DNA from 2 places in the Mesorhizobium sp. FG116 genome. Region 2 is predicted to be linked to the other one. Evidence: predicted binding sites of a transcription regulator. Region 2 holds the regulator's gene; the other holds the start of a gene.
What was found. Region 2 encodes PhoB, which activates phosphate uptake and scavenging genes when phosphate is short. Its sites were predicted from a motif close to TGTCATNNANCTGTCAT; they were not measured.
Positions count from the first base shown of each region.

Region 1: ACODTY_RS01050 (YdcH family protein) is a predicted target of PhoB. The motif match lies at 7,508-7,524, and genes of this name have one in related genera.

Region 1 is NZ_JBMDKS010000001.1:230,266-240,755, reverse strand. Features, by position in the region: gene rpmF (50S ribosomal protein L32) at 85-267, opposite strand; gene ACODTY_RS01075 (biosynthetic peptidoglycan transglycosylase) at 498-1,271, opposite strand; gene ACODTY_RS01070 (polyprenyl synthetase family protein) at 1,357-2,295, shown strand; gene ACODTY_RS01065 (response regulator) at 2,397-4,733, shown strand; gene ACODTY_RS01060 (transglycosylase SLT domain-containing protein) at 4,806-5,666, opposite strand; gene ispG (flavodoxin-dependent (E)-4-hydroxy-3-methylbut-2-enyl-diphosphate synthase) at 5,670-6,926, opposite strand; gene ACODTY_RS01050 (YdcH family protein) at 7,262-7,441, opposite strand; gene ACODTY_RS01045 (YdcH family protein) at 7,760-7,963, shown strand; gene ACODTY_RS01040 (M48 family metalloprotease) at 7,981-9,447, opposite strand; gene thiQ (thiamine ABC transporter ATP-binding protein) at 9,605-10,366, opposite strand; gene thiP (thiamine/thiamine pyrophosphate ABC transporter permease) at 10,363-10,490, opposite strand, start outside.
Region 2 is NZ_JBMDKS010000009.1:39,495-49,984, reverse strand. Features, by position in the region: gene ACODTY_RS09495 (sugar ABC transporter permease) at 1-1,064, opposite strand, end outside; gene xylF (D-xylose ABC transporter substrate-binding protein) at 1,376-2,416, opposite strand; gene ACODTY_RS09485 (ROK family transcriptional regulator) at 2,653-3,900, shown strand; gene phoB (phosphate regulon transcriptional regulator PhoB) at 3,929-4,618, opposite strand; gene phoU (phosphate signaling complex protein PhoU) at 4,644-5,345, opposite strand; gene pstB (phosphate ABC transporter ATP-binding protein PstB) at 5,387-6,211, opposite strand; gene pstA (phosphate ABC transporter permease PstA) at 6,226-7,542, opposite strand; gene pstC (phosphate ABC transporter permease subunit PstC) at 7,539-9,005, opposite strand; gene ACODTY_RS09455 (PstS family phosphate ABC transporter substrate-binding protein) at 9,094-10,131, opposite strand; gene ACODTY_RS09450 (response regulator) at 10,415-10,490, opposite strand, start outside.

The DNA of each region.
Region 1 (10,490 bases), on a different contig from region 2:
TCGGATTTTGAGCGTTGCACATATCCGAAAAGCAAAAGGCCACCCGAAGGCGGCCTCAATGCATTGCGAGGGCTAGAGCTGAACTCAGCTTTCCTTGGGCGTCAGCACCTGGCGACCGCGATACATACCGGTCTTCAGATCGATATGGTGCGGACGGCGCATTTCGCCGGAATTCTTGTCCTCGACATAGGTCGGTGCCTTGAGCGCATCGGCCGAACGGCGCATGCCGCGCTTCGAGGGAGAGGTTTTTCGTTTCGGTACGGCCATGGATATGCTCCACTTAACTGTTCAAAAGCCCGCCATGCCCTCGTGAAAGGGCCGTGCGGGCCGAATTCTAGAAGAAAGTGGCGTGCCTATACACGGCCTACGGCGCTTTGACCAGCACTATGGCGAGATTTTTTGCGTCGATCCGCCTAAGCGTTCGGACTATTGAGCGATTCTGGCCGAGATAAGCGTTCCAAGCTCACCTTTCATACATTCGGTCAAGACAAGCTCGCCTAGTCGAGACAACCGACATAGCCACCGGCCTTCGCAGCCCTGCGCTCGATAATGCTTGCCAGTTGCCTCAACCCGCGGCCGGGCTTGCCGGGATTACGGACGGCCGGGTTGGGTAGGGTCACGGCAAGCAGCGCCGCTTGCCGACGTGAAAGTTTGCTGGCGGAAATGCCGAAATGATGCCGTGCCGCAGCCTCCACGCCATAGATGCCCGGCCCCCACTCGGCAATGTTGAGGTAGATTTCCATGATCCGCCGTTTCGGCACGACAAGGTCGAAATAGACCGCCAGGGGCAGCTCCACCACCTTGCGCAAGGTGGTGAGCGGCCGTTGCCAGAGATAGAGGTTCTTCACCGTCTGCATGGTGATGGTCGATGCGCCACGCGTTGCCTCCCCCGCCATGGCGTCGGTCACCACCCCTTTCAGTTCGCCCAGATCGATACCGTAATGCGAGCAGAACTGGCCATCTTCCGACATGATGACGGAGTGGGCGAGCACCGGGGCAACATCATCGATGCTGACCCATTGACGGTCGTAGCCGGAAAATGTCGCCAAATCCTTCAACATGAATGTCGAAACCGGATGCACGAAGGACGGCAGATAGAGGAAGGTCAAAACCACGGGAACCAGCGCAAGGGCTGCCACGCCTTTCAACACGGCACGCAGCCGGCCTTTGCGCAGAAGGGTCAAACCGCCCCTTTTTGCTCGCGACATGAGATGTCCCTCGGTTCCGTGAACCAGTCCCTCAGTCTCTTGCTCGATGATCGGTTCCGACACCTGCCTTGCCCCTGCCAATCGCCTTTCGGCATAACGACGCCAGACTGCTTGCGCAATGTCTGAGTGTCGGCTACCGCTCGCCGCCATGAGTACAGACGCCGAAATTGCCTTTGAAACCCGGCTATCCGAGCAAGCAAGCGCCGTAGAAGCAAAGTTGCGGCGTCTTCTCGACGATCGCCCGCTTTCAGGCGAGATTGCAAGGCCGGAGCGCCTGCTGGCAGCCATGCGCCACGGCGTGCTCAATGGCGGCAAAAGGCTGCGCCCGTTCCTGGTCATGGAAAGTGCCGCACTGTTTGCCCCGGACGATGAAACCGATGCAGCGCTCGACGTGGCTGCAGCGCTGGAATGCATTCATTGCTATTCCCTGATCCATGACGATTTGCCGGCGATGGACGACGACGATCTGCGGCGTGGTCAGCCGACCGTCCACAAGGCCTTTGATGAAGCCACTGCCATCCTTGCCGGCGACAGCCTGCTCACGCTTGCCTTCGATATCCTTGCCAATGAACCTTCACGCAGCGGCAAACAGCCCATAAACGCCGCGACCCGCCTTGCCCTCGTCAGGGGTCTTGCGCGCGCAGCAGGCCTTGGCGGCATGACCGGTGGCCAGATGCTGGACCTCGCGGCGGAGCATGCCTCCCCCGACGAATCCGGCATCATCCGCCTGCAAGCAATGAAAACCGGGGCCCTTATCCGCTTCGCCTGCGAGGCCGGTCCAATCCTTGCCAACGCCTCCGCGACCGACCGGGAACGGCTAGCCGAATTCGGCTCCGCCATAGGGCTCGCCTTCCAGCTTGCCGACGACCTTCTCGACATGACGGCGGATGCCAGCCAGATCGGCAAGGCCACCGGCAAGGATGCCGCGGCCGGCAAGGCCACGCTAGCGGCGCTTCACGGCGCCGACTGGGCACGCCGGCAGTTGAACGGCCTTGTCGAACAGGCACATTCGCTGCTCGAACCCTATGGCGAGCAGGCTGCGATGCTGAAAGCCGCCGCGACATTCGTCGCCAATCGCAACAGATAGGCCCTCTCGGGGCGTAAAGGTCCGCAATACCAACGAATTCTTAATGTTAATGCAGTGTGATCCCCGGCGTTACAATTGCGCGTATGTGTTGGGGGTTACGCATGCCGGAGTATATGTCCTTCTTCCGGTCAATCCGGATTCGTTACCTGTCCGGCCTGCTGATTCTCGCATTGTCCGTCGGCGGCGTCATTGCCACGCTTAACTATGCCAATTCATATCGCCATCAGGTCGATACGCTGAGCGCTCAGTTCGTCGCCTTTTCGCGCGATCTCAACAATGCCGCGAGCTTCGCCGAAACGGCAGTTGCCGCGTGGCGTCCCGACACCCGCGACGAGCTCGCTACCGCCGCATACGGCCATGCGCAAAAGCTCACCCAGGGCATGGAGGCGCTTACCGGTGAAGTTGCCGACATCATGCCACGTCTGACATCGCGCACCGTGGACGAATTGAAGTCGGCGTCGATCAACGGATATCTTTTGTGGTCGGCGCGCGACATGGTGCGCAACCTCAACCTGATGGCCGAAGCAAAGTCGATCGACGACTGGAGCTATCGGGAAATCCGCAACCAAAACGACCTGTTCGCTCAGCCGATGCTGGTTCGCGCACGTAACGCCGTCGACAGCGAGCGTCGGCTTGCCGATGCCCGCGCCGACCGCCTGCTTCTGTGGGGAACCTTCCTGCTTGCCGCGGCGCTTGCTGCCGTCGCCTTCTGGATATTCCGCCCGATGGAAAAGGCGATCCGCCGCGCGTTCGCCGAGACTTCAGCCTCCTTGTTCAAGGCCGAGGCAGCGGACCGTGCAAAGTCCGAATTCCTGGCCAATATGAGCCACGAAATCCGCACTCCGATGAACGGCGTGCTTGGCATGGCCGAACTCCTGGCCAAGACCGATCTTACGCCGCGCCAGAAGACGTTCACCGACGTGATCGTCAAATCCGGCAACGCGTTGCTCACCATCATCAACGACATCCTCGACTTTTCGAAGATCAACGCCGGCCAGTTGACACTTGATCCGGCACCCTTCCGGCTGACGGAAGCTGTCGAGGACGTTGCCACGCTGGTTTCGGCACGGGTAGCCGAAAAGAACCTCGAACTGATCGTGCGCGTCGATCCGCGTCTGCCGGCCTTCGTCGTCGGCGATGCCGGGCGTTTCCGTCAGATCGTCACCAACCTGCTCGGCAATGCCATCAAGTTCACTGAAAAAGGCCATGTCCTGATCGACGTCTCCGGTGAGATCTCGAACGGCACCGTGCATTTGAAGGTCGGCGTCGAAGACACCGGCATCGGTATCCCGGCCGACAAGCTGCAAAGCGTGTTCGAGAAGTTCGCGCAGGTGGATTCATCCTCGACCCGCCGCCACGAAGGCACTGGCCTCGGTCTCGCCATCGGCGCACGGCTTGTCGACCTGATGGGCGGCAAGATCGGCGTGGAAAGCGAGATCGGTCGCGGCTCGATCTTCTGGTTTACCGTGCCGCTGCCGGTGCATGAAGCACAGCCGCGCGACGAAATCATACCCGGCGACGTCACCGGCGCGCGCGTGCTTGTCATCGACGACAACCCCGTCAATCGCGAGATCCTGCTGGAACAGCTCAAGAGCTGGCGTTTCGATTGCGCGGCGGCTGAAAGCGGTGCGGTTGGCCTCGCCTTCCTCGACCGTGCCTTCCAGCTCGGCGCTTCGGTCGACTGCATCATCCTCGATTACCAGATGCCCGGCATGAGCGGGGCCGACGTCGCCAAGGCGATCGCTGCGGACAGCCGTCTCGCCGGCATTCCGGTCGTCCTTCTGACCTCCGTCGACCAGGTCGACTTCGGCAAGCTGGTCATCGATTTCGGCATCGCCGCCCACCTCACCAAGCCGGCGCGCTCGGCGATCCTGCTCGGCACCGTCATATCCGTCATCCAGAAGGCGCGCACGCAGGTCGGCACGGCGCAATTCGTGCGAGAACCGGCATCGGTCCCGCAAGCGGTTCGCCCGGCCCCGACGATCCTGCGCCACCCTGCTTCCACGACGACTACCGCAGCGGAGGCGACGACTACCACCAACACCTCGATCGACATCCTCATCGCCGAGGATAATGAGGTAAATCAGCTGGTTTTCGGCCAGATTCTCAACGGATTGGGCCTCAGCTACCGTATCGCTGGCAACGGCCGCACGGCGGTCGAAATGCACCGCGCCTTAAAGCCCAAGCTGATCCTTATGGACGTCTCCATGCCGGAAATGAACGGTTACGAGGCGACACGGGCTATCCGCGCCTATGAAACAGGCAAGGGCGAGCATATTCCGATCATCGGCGTCACCGCCCATGCTTTGAAAGGCGACCGCGACAAGTGCCTCGATTCAGGCATGGACGACTATTTGCCAAAACCAATCTCTCCGGATCGTCTTGGCACCAAGATCGGCAGTTGGTTGAGCGAAACCATAGCCGCGAAGATCGCCTGAAAATCGGAAGCCCCGAGAGATCGGCGCGACCTGCCAACCGGTGCGCCCATCCCTGGCGTTTTGAAACCGAGCCTAACGGTTTCTGACCACAACACAGGCGCCGCCAACACTATTCAGGTCCCGGCAAATTGCGTTGGCCTCGCCTCGGCTTTCGGCACCGATCCGCACCGCATAGATACCCCTTGAGCCAAGTGGCGACCGGACCCGGCTTACAACCGGGTCATGCAAGCCAAGCACGGCCGGAAACCGCGCTTTCAGCCGCTGCCATTGCCGGATTGCCGCACTACGCTGGAAAGTACCGGCGACCTGCACACCCCAGGGCTTCACATGCACGCTTGCCATTGCAATCGTCGTCGACATGATTGCGGGCAGCCTGCGGCAGGCAACAGCGAAGTTGTATTTCTCATCCAGTGGCGCAATCGAACCGGCGTGCGTCTTGTCGGTGAAGCTGTCAGCTGGCTCGCCCATGATGTCGAGCACGTAGTCCTCTGTCTCCAACGGCAAGAAACCACCCGATTGCAGCCAGCGCGATACGCGATTCTCGCCGGCATTGTAGGCCGCTGCCGCAAGACCAAGATTGCCGAAACTTGTTTTCAGCTCGCCGAGATATCTGGCCGAAGCCGGAATGGCCTGCTCGATATCGAAAGAATCGGCAAGGCCGCGCATCTTGGCCGTTCCGGGCATGAACTGCGCGATGCCCTCGGCACCGACCGGACTGACGGCACCAGGATCAAAACGGCTCTCTTTCCAGATCAGCCGGGCGAAAAACTCCTTGGGCAAACCGGCGCGCTCCGCATGAACCTCGATCAGTTCACATACGCGGCCGAGAAGCCGTTCCTTGGCCGGCTTTGGTGGATCAGCTTGAGTCGCTCCGCCGGCAACAAGCAGAACAATCGGGATTGCAATGAGCCGAGCCGCGTCCCGCGCCCGCATCGGCTATTCCGCAGCCTTGGCTCTGCTACTGTCGCCGAAGCGCTGTTCGATGTAGTCGGCAACCATCTTTTCGAAATCGGAAGCGATGTTTGGTCCGCGCAACGTTGCGGCCTTCCTGCCGTCGATAAATACCGGCGCAGTCGGCATCTCGCCCGTACCCGGCAAGGAAATACCGATATCTGCGTGCTTGGATTCGCCGGGACCGTTGACGATACAGCCCATCACCGCAACCTTGAGCTGCTCGACGCCCGGATACTTGGTTCGCCACACCGGCATGTTTTTGCGCAGATCGTCTTGGATCGACTGCGCCAGTTCCTGAAAAACCGTGGATGTCGTGCGTCCGCAACCGGGGCAGGCCGCCACGATCGGCACGAACTGACGAAACCCCATCGTTTGCAGGAGTTCCTGCGAAACCTGCACTTCGCGAGTGCGATCGCCGCCTGGTTCCGGCGTCAGCGAGATGCGGATTGTGTCGCCAATGCCCTGCTGGAGCAGTATGCCCATCGCGGCCGATGAGGCGACGATCCCTTTCGAGCCCATTCCAGCCTCGGTAAGGCCCAGGTGCAAGGCATGGTTGGAGCGCGTCGCAAGTTCGGTGTAGACGGCAATCAGGTCCTGTACGCCGCTGACCTTGGCCGACAGGATGATCTTGTCGCGGCCGAGCCCGATCTCTTCGGCAAGTTCGGCCGACAAGATCGCCGATTGCACGATTGCCTCGCGCGTCACTTCTTGCGCGGTAAGCCGCGAACCATTGGACTGGTTCTCGTCCATCAGCCTGGTCAGAAGTTCCTGGTCGAGAGAGCCCCAATTGACGCCGATGCGCACCGGCTTGTCGTGACGGATCGCCATCTCGACGATTGCGGCGAACTGCTTGTCCTTCTTGTCCTTGAAGCCGACATTGCCGGGATTGATGCGATACTTCGCCAGCGCCTCGGCGCAGGCCGGATGGTCGGCAAGCAGCTTGTGCCCGATATAATGGAAATCCCCCACCAGAGGCACGTTGACGCCAAGCCGCGCCAGCCGGTCGCGGATAAACGGCACAGCGGCTGCACTCTCGTCCCGATCGACGGTAATGCGAACGATCTCGGAGCCGGCGCGGTGCAGCGCCGCCACCTGAGCAACCGTTTGGTCGATATCCGCGGTATCGGTATTGGTCATCGACTGGACGACGACGGGTGCGGTTCCGCCGACCATTACGCCGCCGACATCGACGCCGACCGAAGCACGGCGCTCAAATGGTGAGGAATAATACCCGGTCATGCCGGCCGCCTCTAGAACCTTCCCGAGACGTCGCGCATCCGGCCGGATACGTCAGGGCGCCCCACTGCATCAAACGTGCATACCATGCCGTGAAGAATGTGAAATCCTTTTGGCGGGCGTGCGAAATCATCTCATGAGGTGGAGGAGAGCGTTCGACTTGTCAATGCGGCGATTGCATCCGGATCAAACGCACATGTCCGATGGGCAAGCCGCATTAGCGGAGTCGTTCGCCAAACTGCAGTATTAAATCGCTTCAACCAAACAGCGTTCCCCGGCGGCATGCAGCCGCCGAGACAATAGAACCACTGATTTGCGATTGTATTTTCGAAGCAGCCTTAATGGGTGGTGGGTTGGCTCTTCAGTTTCTCAATCTCGTCCTTGATGGCCAGCTTGCGTCGCTTAAGGGCGGCTATTTCGAGATCGTCGACCGACGGATGCAGCATGGCATTGTCAATCTCACGCTCGATGTCGCCGTGTTTCCTATGCAATTCGTCAAGATGGGACGCAAGAGACATGATTGGTTCTCCCTTTCATGGTTTCCTCGAATGCGGCCGCCGCAACGTCCACCGCAGGTTCACACTGTGACGGCACGATGACAGTCTGCCATCAACCGAAGCGGATGTCGAATGGACTCATGTGGGGAATTTCACATTCGTCACTTTTGGAACAAGTGCCGTGAACGAATTTCGGTTTCGGAATAAGAGCGTCGCATTCCACCACAGGCTGAAATGTGATAACTGCATGGCGTCAGTGGCGACGAGCCATTGTTTTCGCCCATCAGGGTTCCCACCCAAGGCGCACTGTGGGCGCCGCAATAGTGCAGACGGTAAATAATGTCCGAACAGGAACAGGCCGATATCCGCCTAGAATTCGCGCGCTTGAAGCAGGATCATGCCGACTTCGACGCTGCCATCAACGCAATGCTCGAAACCGGCTGCGATCCTTTGCAGATCCAGCGCATGAAGAAAAAGAAGCTTGCCCTGAAGGACCGGCTAAGGTCGCTGGAAGACCGCATCATTCCCGACATCATCGCCTGAAAACGCAGGGCCGCCGGCTATTTGTCGGTGATGATCTTGACCTTGTCGCCGGCGGAAACGGTGGCTCCAGGTGCAAGCGCGTTAAGCACCCTGAAAAGGTCCAGCTTGCGGTCCACGCCCACCATCTGGGCGGACAGCGTTCCCATCGTCTGGCCCGGCTTCACCGTAACGATGCGGATACGAAGCGGCTTCAGCGCTGCCTTCTCGGCCGGAGACAGGATACGGAAGCTGCCGCCGACAGACCGGGCAACGCTGTCGAGCGACGTGCTGGCTGCCGGTGCTGCGGTAAGCAGCCGGTAGACCTGCCCGCCTGCTCGGATCACGGTGACGTCAAAACGCCAACCTTCGGCGCTTGCGCTTGCGATGGCCGCCTCGTTGCCATTGATGGTCTCCTGGCGCACGCTGGCGTCATCGAGGCCTGCAACCCAACCGCTACGGATATAGTCCGTCAGCGAACGATCCTTGCCCACCGACACGCCATCGAAGCGCACCGCCATGTCGCCCGGCCCCGTGGCGGTAACCGCCGTCGCCGAATTGTCGATGATGAAGCCGTCGGGCACCGAGAACGAGACGCCGAGGCCCGGGTGCAGGAAGGTGTTGCCCCGCACATAACCCTCTTCCGGCGTGTCGCCGTAAAGCAGGCCGTCTATGCCAGCGAGAAAGCTGTCCCTGTCGCGGGTGCCAACACCGGGCGGGCCGAACTGGCGCGCATGGCGCAGAGCCAGTTCTATACGCTGCGGCGTATTTGGATGCGTCGCCAGAAAATCGAGGCTGGCATCCGTTGCACCGCTGACCGAGCGAAAATCGGTGTAGGTGGACATCGACTGCAGGAAGCGGCTGGCAGCATAAGGATCATAGCCGGCCTCGCCCACCGATTTGATGCCGATTGCGTCGGCCTCAAGTTCCTGATTGCGCGAAAACTGAGCCAGCCTGAGCTTGCCCCGTATCAGCGCCACTTTAGCGGTTGGGCTATCGCCCAGCACATCGGAAACCACCTTGGTGGCCAAGCCCTCTTCCGCCTCGAGTTGCTGGCGTTGCAACCCATGATTGGCGGTGACGTGACCCATTTCGTGCGCAACGACAGCCGCAAGTTCTGACGAATCGTTGGCCAGCGCAAGCAGGCCGCGAGTGATGTAGAGATAGCCACCCGGCAACGCGAAGGCGTTCACGTTCGGCGAGTTGAGGATGGTGATGCGGTAATTCTGCGTCGGGTTGGCCGAAACCGTGGTCAGGCTGCCGATGACCTTGGCGACCATGCGTTCGAGCTTGGGATCGGAATACTCCCCGCCGTAAGTGGCCAGAATGCGCGGATGCTGGGCGCGCGCAAGCTCCGCCAGCTTGTTGTTGGCGGTGACATTGTCGACCGTGACCGGCTTGTCGGAAGGGCGGAATGCCGATTCCTGCACATCCGGCGGCGTAATCGCCTGGCAGGCGGCCAACACAAATGCCACGCTCGCCAGCACGAGCGTGCGTGGCAGCGTCAATTTGCTGAAATGATGAAGGCCGGTCGACAGATCGGCGTCCTTTCCCGTTCCAATAGGCAAATCAGGGGCTATCCAACCATCCTTGCGCGGACCTAGCCACACTCAACCTTGCATAGCAAGAACAAGCCCCGACTGCCGATGCCGCTTTGGCCGTAAATTATGTCCGCTTCCGGGCAACATCATGTGATTCACTCTCGAAGCCGATATAGCGCCTGAACGCCTCCGGTCCATCCTTGCTGAAGAAATGCCCGGCTGGTCCCACCGCCGCGACAGTTCCATTTTCGACAAAAACCATGTTCTTGGCTATCCGCCGGGCGTCTTCCGGCTGATGGGTCACGAACAACACCGTCATGCGTCGCTCGGCCTGCAGATCAGCCACAAGGTCCAGCATGTCGTCGCGCAACGCCGGTCCAAGCGATGCGAAAGGCTCGTCAAGCAACAACACGGGGCGATCGCGCACTAACACCCGTGCAAGTGCTACCCTTTGGCGTTCGCCGCCGGACAATTCGCGCGGCAAGCGTCGCTGCTTGCCATCAAGCCCGGTCCGCGCCAATGCCTCGCCAATTGCATCGCGGTCGGACGGGCTCAGCTTCAGCGAAGGCGAGCATCCCAATCCCACATTGTCTTCAACCGAAAGGTGCGCGAACAGATTGTTTTCTTGAAACACCATCGAAACAGGTCGGCTTGCAGGCTCATCCAATGTCACGTCCTTACTGCCGATCATCACATTGCCGGCTTGAGGAGTTTCGAAGCCGGCGACGAGATTGAGCAAGGTTGACTTACCCGACCCGCTTGGTCCCATCACCGCGGAAATCTCTCCCGGCGCAAATGCCACGTCGAAATCGAAGTTGGCTTCGCCATAGCTGAACGCCACACCTCCCAACTTTACGGCTACACCCGGCTGCCTCCCGTCACTCATGCGGAAGCATCCTTTCCGAAACGAGCTGCAACAAACATAAGTGCAAGACAGACAACACCTAGGATCAGCGCCAGACCGGCCGCGTCCTCGGTCCGGTAACTGCCCATCCGCGACAGCAGAAGAT
Region 2 (10,490 bases):
CGAGCTGATGAGATCGCCGCGCTGATCGCCACCAGCGCGCCCATGATCATGAACACCTTCATCGTCACCCAGCGGGTGTTGATGCCGGCAAGGTTAGCCGCCTCAGGGTTACCGCCGATGGCGAAGACGTAGCGCCCGAAGCGCGTCCTGTTTGTGACAAACGTCATGACGATGCCGACCGCCACCGCCATCAAAACGGGAATGGCGATACCGTGAGCGATGAACAACCCGCCTTCGGGAATGGTTATGCCGTTCGCTTCCGCATAGCGCTTCACGATGCCGACCGGCCACGGATAGGAATTGGCGACCTGTATGGCGCCCAGGATGACAGCGCAGGCAACGGCGCCGAGAAATACCTCGGCCCATACCGGCCGCAGCGGGAAGCGGAAACGCTTGCGCTGTGTGCGCCCATTGAGCAGCATGAAGATGACCGCCAGACAGGCGACAATGCCGATGATCCAGCTCCACGTCGCGCCGATGGAACCGTTTGGACCGCCGCCCATGAGCTGGAACGTTGCATCGAGCGGCGCGACCGTCTGGCCGCTGGTCACCCACCATGCCGCGCCGCGCCAGACCAAAAGGCCGCCGAGCGTGACGATAAAGGACGGCACTTCCAGATAGGCGATGATGAAGCCCTGGAACGCCCCGATCAGCAGGCCGAAGGCTACGCCGCAGGCAAGCGCGATGATCCAAATCCACGGGTCGCCGGCTGGAAAGCCCACTACACGAATGAGTATCTGGGCTTGCAGCACGCCCATGATCATGCCGATGACGCCTTCAAGCGAACCCACCGACAGGTCGATGTTGCGCATGACGATGACCAGCACCATGCCGGTCGCCATGATCGCGACCGACGAGGTCTGGACCGAGAGGTTCCACAGGTTGCGCGGTGTCAGGAACAGCCCGCCGGACAGGAAGTGCAGCACGATCCAGATCAGGATCAGCGCCGCGACCATGCCCAGCATGCGGGTGTCGAGTTCTGTCGCTTTCAGGAAGCGGGCGACGGGGCCGAGTTCGGCCTCGCGCGCCCGGTCGACCGTCGTTGCAGAGGTCGCGTCACTCATGATTTCCTCCCACCGGCTTGCTGATGTCTGCAGACAAGCATCCAACCAATCGGCGTGTTGCCCATCTGGCCGTCTTGCATCGGATCGATATTCGCTGCGTCCAGTTCGGTCCGACGCATCGGCGCAGCAAGCTCATGCTATTGTCTTTCCGGCGTCGCCGGAAGCGGAAAGCGCGTTGAAAGATGTGGCCTCATCGCGTGCCCTCGCCGTCAATTGCGGCGTTCCGTAGTGAACTGGGCAATTGCACCTGCGGCTTTTGAAAACGCCGCGGCTTTTGGGCCGCGGCGCATCGTGTTTGCCGTCAGGCGAACTTAGTTGCAGGCCGCAACCGCACCAGCGGCGACGCCGGCGCAAACCGCATCCTTGGAAATCCAGCCGGCGTCGATGACGACGTTGAGATTGTCCTTGGTGATCGCGATCGGGGTCAGGAACACCGACTTGACGGTGTTGCCGCCAGGCGTGGTGAAGTCCTGCACATTGGCGATGTCGGTCATGGCCTTGCCGTCGGCAAGCTGCGAAGCGATCTCGGCGGCGTTCTTGCCGAGCTCACGTGCATCCTTCCACACCGAAACGGTCTGGGTGCCCAGCGCCACGCGATTCAGGGCGGCATGGTCGCCGTCCTGGCCCGAGACCGGAACGCTGCCTGCAAGACCCTGCGCCGTCAGAGCTGCGACAACGCCGCCGGCGGTGCCGTCATTGGCCGCCACAACCGCATCGACCTTGTTGTCGTTGGCGGTCAGGAACTGCTCCATGTTCTTCTGGGCGTTGGCCGGCAGCCAGCCATCGGTATAGGCCTCGCCGACATTCTTGATCTTGCCGCTGTCGATGGCTTCCTTGAGCACTTCCATCGAACCTGCGAACAGGAAGTCGGCGTTCGGATCGGCACCCGAGCCCTTGATGAAGACGTAGTTGCCTTCCGGCTTCACCTTGAACACTTCGCGGGCCTGCATGCGGCCGACTTCCTTGTTGTCGAAGGTGAGGTAGAAGACGTCCTTGTTCTCGATCAGGCGGTCATAGCCGACGACCGGAATGCTCTCGTCCAGCGCCTTCTGCACTGCCGGGCCGATGGCCGAAGCGTCCTGCGCCAGAATGATCAGCGCATTGGCGCCCTGGCTGATCAGGCTTTCGACGTCGGTAAGCTGCTTGGCCGCGGACGACTGCGCGTCGGCGGAGATGTACTTGTCGCCGGCAGCCTCGATTGCCGCCTTCATGGCAGCCTCGTCGGTCTTCCAACGCTCTTCCTGGAAGTTCGACCAGGAGACGCCGATGACCTTGTCCTTTGCCTCGGCGGTCGCGACAAGCGTCAGCGACATAGCGGCACCCGCCAGGATGGCGGCCGTAAATTTCCTCATGATTTCCTCCCTGCGCCACACAGGCGCGACTAATCTGACCCGATGCTGGTGCGGAAGCTCTTTTTTTCGAGCCTCGAAAAAAGTGTGCCGCAACACCGCATCTCTGTCAACTGGGATTCCGCAGCCGCAAATGATTTTTTTCGGAACTCGAATTAAATAATGACATCCCTTGGAGCTTCTGACACTATCACTGTGCTGTTATGCACGGCGCGCGGCCGGAGGGAGGACAACGCGACATGACGGTTGGAATCCGCCACGACGATTTGCGACGGCGCAACCGCGCCATGGTCATCTCGGCCGTGCGGCGCAATGGCCAGACCTCGCGCACCGAAATCGCCGCGGTCACCGGCCTCAGCCACTCCACCATATCGGCCATCTCGTCCGACCTGATTGCCGAAGGCATTCTGGCCGAGGCCCGCCACGAACAGCTTGCCCTCAAGCGTGGCCGGCCGCAAGTGGCGCTGACGCTTGAGCCGAAGGCTGCCGTGGTGATGACGGTCGTTCTGTCGCTCAATTTCCTCGCCGCCACCTTGCTTGACTATGCCGGCGAAATCGTCGCCGAAGAACAGCATCGGCTCGACACCCGCGCCATGCCGCGCGAACAGCTCATCAGCGAATGCGTGGCAATCGTCCGGCGCAAGCTCGACGATCCAAGGCGCGACGGCCGTCGCGTCCTGCGCATCGTTTTGGCCATACAGGGCATCACCGATGCGCCCGCCCGCGCCATGCTCTGGTCGCCGATCACGCCGCACACCGACATCGCCTTTGCCGACATACTGGAACGCGAGTTCTCCGTGCCCGTCACGGTCGAGAATGACTGCAACATGATGGCGGTGGCGCTGCGCTGGCGCGACCCGGAACGCTACCGCAACGACTTCATCGCCATCCTGTTGTCGCACGGCATCGGCATGGGGCTGGTGCTGAAGGGCGAACTCTTTACCGGCACGCATTCGTCCGGCGGCGAGTTCGGCCACATGATCCACCGTCCGGACGGCGCGCTTTGCCGTTGCGGGCGGCGCGGCTGCATCGAAGCCTATGCCGGCAACTACGCCATCTGGCGCAATGCGCGGCGCATGGACGAGAACGCCGAACCGGTGGACGACATCGGCGAGGCCGACATGCGCGCCTTGGCGGACGCGGCTAGGGATCATGACGGGCCGGAACGGGAAGCCTATCGCAAGGCCGGCGAGGCACTCGGCTTCGGCCTCGGCAGCCTGTTTGCGCTGATTGATCCGGCCCCGGTCGCAATGGTCGGGGCAAGTGCTGCGGCCTTCGACCTCATCGAACCGGCGCTGCGCGAAGCCATCGCCCGCACGGCGGGCGGCCACCACTCGACCTCGATATCCTTCGACACCGAACCGGACGAGCTTGCGCTGCTACGCGGCGGCTGCGCCATGCGCGCGCTGACCTTCGTCGATAACGAGATTTTCGCCGCCGGCAACCCGGCCCAGATGGAACTCGCCGCCGGGCACGAAATGGCGTGAGCGCTCGGCCGACTTTCCTTTAACTGCCCTACTCTTCCTGTATCGCGTAGCCGGAGCCGCGAATGGTCCTGATGACGTCCGGCATGCGGCCGTTGTTGACCGCCTTGCGCAGCCGCCCGACATGCACGTCCACGGTGCGCTCGTCGATATAGATGGTCTCGCCCCAGACATTGTCGAGCAACTGCCCGCGCGAGAACACCCGCCCCGGATGACGCATCATGAATTCGAGCAGGCGGAACTCGGTCGGCCCAAGCTTGATCTCGCTTTTCTTGCGGTAGACTCGGTGCGACTCGCGGTCGAGCACGATGTCGCCGACCTTCAGAACGGAGGACAGCACTTCGGGCTTGGCCCGCCGCAACAGCGCCTTCACCCGCGCCATGAATTCGGGCGTCGAGAACGGCTTGACCAGATAGTCGTCGGCACCCGTGGAAAGCCCGCGCACGCGGTCGCTCTCCTCACCGCGCGCCGTCAGCATGATGATCGGCAAGCGCTCGGTCTCCGGGCGCATGCGCAGGCGGCGGCACAATTCGATACCGGAAACCGCAGGCACCATCCAGTCGAGCACCAGAAGGTCGGGCACATTCTCCTGAAGCCTGATCTCGGCTTCGTCGCCGCGCGGGATCACTTCGACCTGATAGCCTTCCGATTCCAGATTGTAGCGAAGCAGGACGCCCAGCGGCTCCTCGTCTTCGACCACCATGATGCGCGGTGCAATCATCTTGTTCGTCTTCCCGTCTTGCGCGTCAGGCGGCGGACATTGCCGTCTCGTCCTGCTTAGGACGATGCACCGGCAACTGCTCGCCGGTCAGCACATAGTAGGCGTTTTCCGCGATATTGGTCACATGATCGCCGATGCGCTCAAGGTTCTTGGCGCAAAACAACAGATGCGTGCAGGGCGTGATGTTGCGCGGGTCCTCCATCATGTAGGTGAGAAGTTCGCGAAACACCGACGTATACTTGACATCGATGCGTTCGTCCTCGTCGCGCAGCTTCACCAGCCCTGCGGCGTCGCGGGCCGCGTGGCGCTCGATGACGCCCTGCACCTGGTCAAGCACAAGTCCTGCCATGGTCTCGATGGAATGGGCGAGTTCGCGCGGCGCGGCCGATTGCCCGACCGCGCTGACGCGCTTGGCGATGTTCTTGGCCAGATCTCCGATCCTTTCCAGGTCGCCTGCCATACGGATGGCGCCGACCACCGCGCGCAGGTCCTGCGCCATCGGCTGGCGCTTGGCGATCAGCGTGATCGCGCGGTCGTCCAGTTCGCGCTGGCGCGTGTCCATCACCGCGTCCTCGGAGACAACGCGCTGGGCCAGCGCATTGTCGGAGGTGAGCAGCGCGCGCGTCGCCCCGCTCACCATCGAGCCGGCAAGATCGCCCATGTCGCGAACCAGTCTGCTGACCTCGTTGAGGTCTTCGTCAAATGACGCAACGGTGTGCTCACCCATGATGCTGTCCTCAAATCTCTTGGCGTTTCGCAGATAACGGCTCAGCCGAAGCGGCCGGTGATATAGTCCTGCGTGCGCTTGTCGTCGGGGTTGGTGAACATCTTCTCGGTCGCGCCCTCCTCGACCAGATAGCCGAGATGGAACATCGCCGTGCGCTGCGACACGCGCGCCGCCTGCTGCATGGAGTGGGTCACGATGACGATGGTGTAGTTCTGGCGCAGTTCGTCGATCAGTTCTTCCACCCTCGCGGTGGCGATCGGGTCGAGCGCCGAGCAAGGCTCGTCCATCAGGATCACTTCGGGCGACACCGCAATGGCGCGCGCGATGCACAGGCGCTGCTGCTGACCGCCGGAAAGCCCGGTGCCCGGCTCATGCAGGCGGTCCTTGACCTCGTTGAACAGGCCGGCGCGCTTCAGGCTCGTTTCGACGATGCCGTCGAGATCGGTCTTGTTGCGGGCAAGGCCGTGGATGCGCGGGCCATAGGCCACGTTTTCGTAGATCGATTTCGGGAACGGATTTGGCTTCTGGAACACCATGCCGACGCGGGCGCGCAATTCCACCACGTCGATCGCCTTGTCGTAGACATCCTCGCCGTCGAGCGTGATCTTGCCGACCACGCGGGCGCTGTCGATGGTGTCGTTCATGCGGTTGAGGCAACGCAGGAAGGTGGATTTGCCGCAACCAGACGGCCCGATAAGCGCCGTCACCTGGTTCTGCCGCACCAGAAGATCGACGTCGAACAGCGCCTGCTTGTCGCCGTAGAACACGCCGACCTTGTCGCCGCGCATCTTGATCGCTTCGTTGGATTGGCTGCTCATCTTGGCGTCCACCGCGCTTTCAAGGGTTTTTTCGGTCATGATATTCATTGTTCGCCCCTTTGCTACCAGCGCCGCTCGAAACGCCGGCGCAGCACGATTGCCGTGATGTTCATGGCCATCAGGAAAATGAGAAGGATGATGATTGCGCCCGACATGCGCTCGACGAAGGCGCGTTCGGCTTCGTTCGCCCACATGTAGATCTGCACCGGCAGCGCCGTCGCCGGGTCGAATGGCGTCGCCGGATAGTCGGCCACGAAGGCCACCATGCCGATCAGGAGCAGCGGTGCGGTTTCACCTAGCGCGCGCGCCAGCCCGATGATGGTGCCGGTCAGGATGCCGGGTGCGGCCAGCGGCAGGATGTGGTGGAACACCATCTGCATGCGCGAAGCGCCGAGGCCGAGAGCCGCGGCACGGATCGAAGGCGGTACGGCGGCAAGCGCCGCGCGCGTCGCAATGATGATTGTCGGCAGCGTCATCAGCGTCAGCACCAGGCCGCCGACGATGGAAGCCGAGCGCGGCATGCCGAGGAAGTTCACGAACACCGCAAGGCCGAGCAGGCCGAACACGATCGACGGCACGGCCGCCAGGTTGTTGATGTTGACCTCGATCAGGTCGGTGAAGCGGTTCTTCTTGGCGAATTCTTCGAGGTAGATCGACGCGGCAACGCCAATCGGCAGCGCCAGCAGAAGCACGATCGCCATCATGTAGAACGAGCCGATGATGGCAACGCCCATGCCGGACGTTTCCGGCCTGCTGGAAGCCCCGAAGGCAAACAGGCCGGTGTTGAAATGTTCGGCCATGACGCCTTCGGCCTTGAGTTGGTTCATCCACGCGACCTGCTGGTCCGAGACCTTGCGCCGCGCCTGGTCGACGCTGAGGTCGATCTGGCCCTTGAAGGCGGAGTCCAGGTTGGCCGAGGCAAGCACCTCAACGTCGCGCGTGGTGCCGATCACCGAAGGATCGGCGGCCACGATGTCGCGCAACTGCACCCGCGCGCCGTCGGAAAGGAAGCCCTTAAGCTTGCGCACCGCAGCCTTGTCGTCCGGATTGATGCCAAGCTTGGCAACCAGCGCATTCTCGGCAAGCTTCGGATAGTTCGCCTTGATCAGCACGTTCGGATCGGTGGCGCGCTCGCCCTGCGGATCGATGACCTTTTCGTCGAAGCTGATCGGCAAGGTCACTGTCGTCTGCCAGAACGCGGTGTGGCCCTTCTGCACAATCGAAGCCAGCATGATCGCGAGGAAGATCAGGCCAACCGAAATCGCCAGAACGCCGTAGATGCGGAACCGGCGCTCGGCGCGGTAGCGCGCTTTCAGCCCGATGTCGCGCCGCGCGGGCGCTGTCGCCACCGGCATCGTATCGAAGGAAACGTCGGTCATTCGTATTGCTCCCGGTATTTCCGCACGATGGCGAGCGCCACGATGTTCATGATCAGCGTCAGCCCGAACAGCGTGATGCCGAGCGCAAAGGCGACCAGCGTCTGCGGCGAGTTGAACTCGAGGTCGCCGGTCAACTGGTTGACGATCTTGACGGTAATCGTGGTCATCGCCTCGAATGGATTGAGCGTCAGGTTGGCGGCGACGCCCGCGGCCAGAACCACGATCATGGTTTCGCCGATGGCGCGCGAGGCGGTCAAAAGCACCGCGCCGACAATGCCCGGCAAAGCGGCCGGCAGTACCACGCGCTTGATGGTTTCGGAGCGCGTCGCGCCAAGCCCGAGCGAACCGTCACGCAGCGCGCGCGGCACGGCGGTGATGATGTCGTCGGATAGCGACGACACGACCGGGATCAGCATGATGCCCATGACGAGGCCGGCAACGAAAATGCTCTGGCCCTGGATGAACGGCGCGCCGCCGGTCAGCGCCGCGCTGAGGTCGCGCAGCCACGGCCCGAGCGTCACCAGCGCGAAGATGCCGTAGACGATGGTCGGGATGCCGGCGAGCAGTTCAAGCGCCGGCTTCACCACCGAGCGGACCTTTGAGGATGCGTATTCGGCCATGTAGACGGCCGACATCAGCCCGACCGGCACAGCCACCAGAAGCGCCACCAGGGCGATGTAGAGCGTGCCGGCAAGCAGCGGGATGAGGCCGAACTGGCCTTCGCTGCCGCCAGAGCCGGCAGCGGCAAAACGCGGATCCCACACGGTGCCGAAGAAGAAGTTCATCGGCGACACCGAACCGAAGAACTGGATGGTCTGGAACAGCATCGACAAGACGATGCCGATGGTGGTCAGGATGGCGATGGTCGAGGCGCCAAGCAGCCCCCACAGCATCAGCTTTTCGACATTGTTGCGGGCACGGCCTCGCGGCTTGACGCCGCCGACCGCGTAAAGCGCGCCTGCTGCGGCAATCACGATTGCAAGCACCCCGCCGATCAGGCCGAGCCGATCCTGCGAGGCATTCGCCTCTTTCGCAATCGGGATCATGTAGTCCTTGGTATCGGTCGCCAGCGCGACGCCCTTTTGGGCAAGCAAGGGCTGCAATTCGGCAAAGCTTGCGGGCAACGCTGCCTGCGTATCGGCATCGAGGCGGCGAAGCCCCCTTGCCAGGCTGTTCACCAGCCCTGCCGAGATCTGTTTGTTGACCGGCGAGCCGTCCTCGGCCTGTGCAGGCAGTGCCGCATGGACCTGTCGGCCAAGATAGGCGGACGAACCGACGTCCCACGCCAGAAGCATGAGCACGGCAGGCAGGACAGCCAGCAGGAACGCCCACCAGCCGTGGTAGTGCGCACGGGAATGCGGCTTCACCCTACCGTCGTTCTGCGCCACCGCGCGCTGCCTGCCGACGACAAACGCGGCAAGCCCGATGGCAAGAACTATGGCAAACACGATGAATGATGACATGGGTCCGTTCCGGGATCGGATGACCGTCGTCTCACAAGAGACGGCGAATGCCGGAGCGCAGCTGACCGCGCCCCGGCATCAGTATTGATTACATCGTCTTTCCGGCGTCGAAGGCTTCGCGCTGGGCAGCGCGCTCGGCGTCCGGCGCGGCAACCAGGCCGTACTCGGCAAGCGGGCTCTCGGGGCCGACCATCTGGTCGTCGAGGAAGAAGTCGACATATTCCTTGAGGCCCGGAACGACGCCCAGATGCGCCTTCTTCACGTAGAAGAACAGCGGACGCGAAACCGGATACTCGCCCTTGGCGATGGTCTCGACCGAAGGCGTGACGCCGCCAACGGTAGCGACCTTCAGCTTGTCGGCGTTGTTTTCGTAGAAGGCGAGGCCGAACACGCCGACGCCGGTCTTGTTGCTGTCGATGCGTGCCAGCGTCTCGGTGTAGTCGCCGTCGATATCGACCGCCTTGCCGTCCTTGCGCACTGCCTTGCAGGCAGCTTCCGCGCCCTTCTCGTCAAGGCCCGAAGCCGTGCCGGCCTCGACGCCGCCGAGCTTCTTGCAGCCGGCGATGAGGAGCTTTTCCTCGAACACTTCACGCGTGCCGTGCTTCTCGCCCGGAATGTAGGCGGCGATATCCCAGTCGGGCAGGTTCGGGTTGACCTGGTTCCACTTGGTGTTCGGATTGTCGACCAGCTTGCCGTCGACGGCGATCTTCGCGGCCAGAGCCTTGTAGACGTCTTCCGGCGTCAGCGCCCAATCCGGACCGTTGATGTCGGTGGCGAAGACAATGCCGTCATAGCCGATCTTCACTTCCTGGATTTCCTTGACGCCGGCGTCGATGCAGGACTGCACTTCGTCCTTCTTGATCGGGCGCGAGGAGTTGGCGATGTCGATGGTGTTTTCACCGACGCCCTTGCAGAATTCCTTGATGCCGGCGCCGCTTCCGCCCGATTCAACCACCGGGGTCTTGAAGTTGGTGAAGGTCTCGCCGAACTGCTCGGCAACGATCTTGGCGTAAGGCAGCACGGTGGACGAACCGGCGACCTGGATCTGGTCGCGCGCCGAGGCGAAGCCAGCCGTCCCGGCCAGCACGAGCGCCGCAGCGGACGCCGTCAAAAGGTATCGTTTCATATGGCCTGCTCCTGTTCGGATGATAAGGTCTCTTGGCGCTTTCCTTCTGCGCCCGGTGAGGCCATACCGCCCGTTTATAACAGTCGCATGACAGTTTCGTGTCGGTCCGGTAAACGTTGCGCCGGCTTGCGAACATCGATAGCCGTTTCGCAATCCGCCCATGCAGGCGGTTTGATTTCTGGAATCAGCCACTTGGCCTGAAGCCGTGCCCCGTCCACGCGCCGCACCGGCAAAGCTTCAAAAAATATGAATTGTCACAGACAACTGAAGGCACCCTCACCAGTCAGGCGGTGCGATCCATGTCGGCAGCGATCCCGATCCAGCGATCGACCTTGGCCATCAGCGCCTTCGGGCTGATC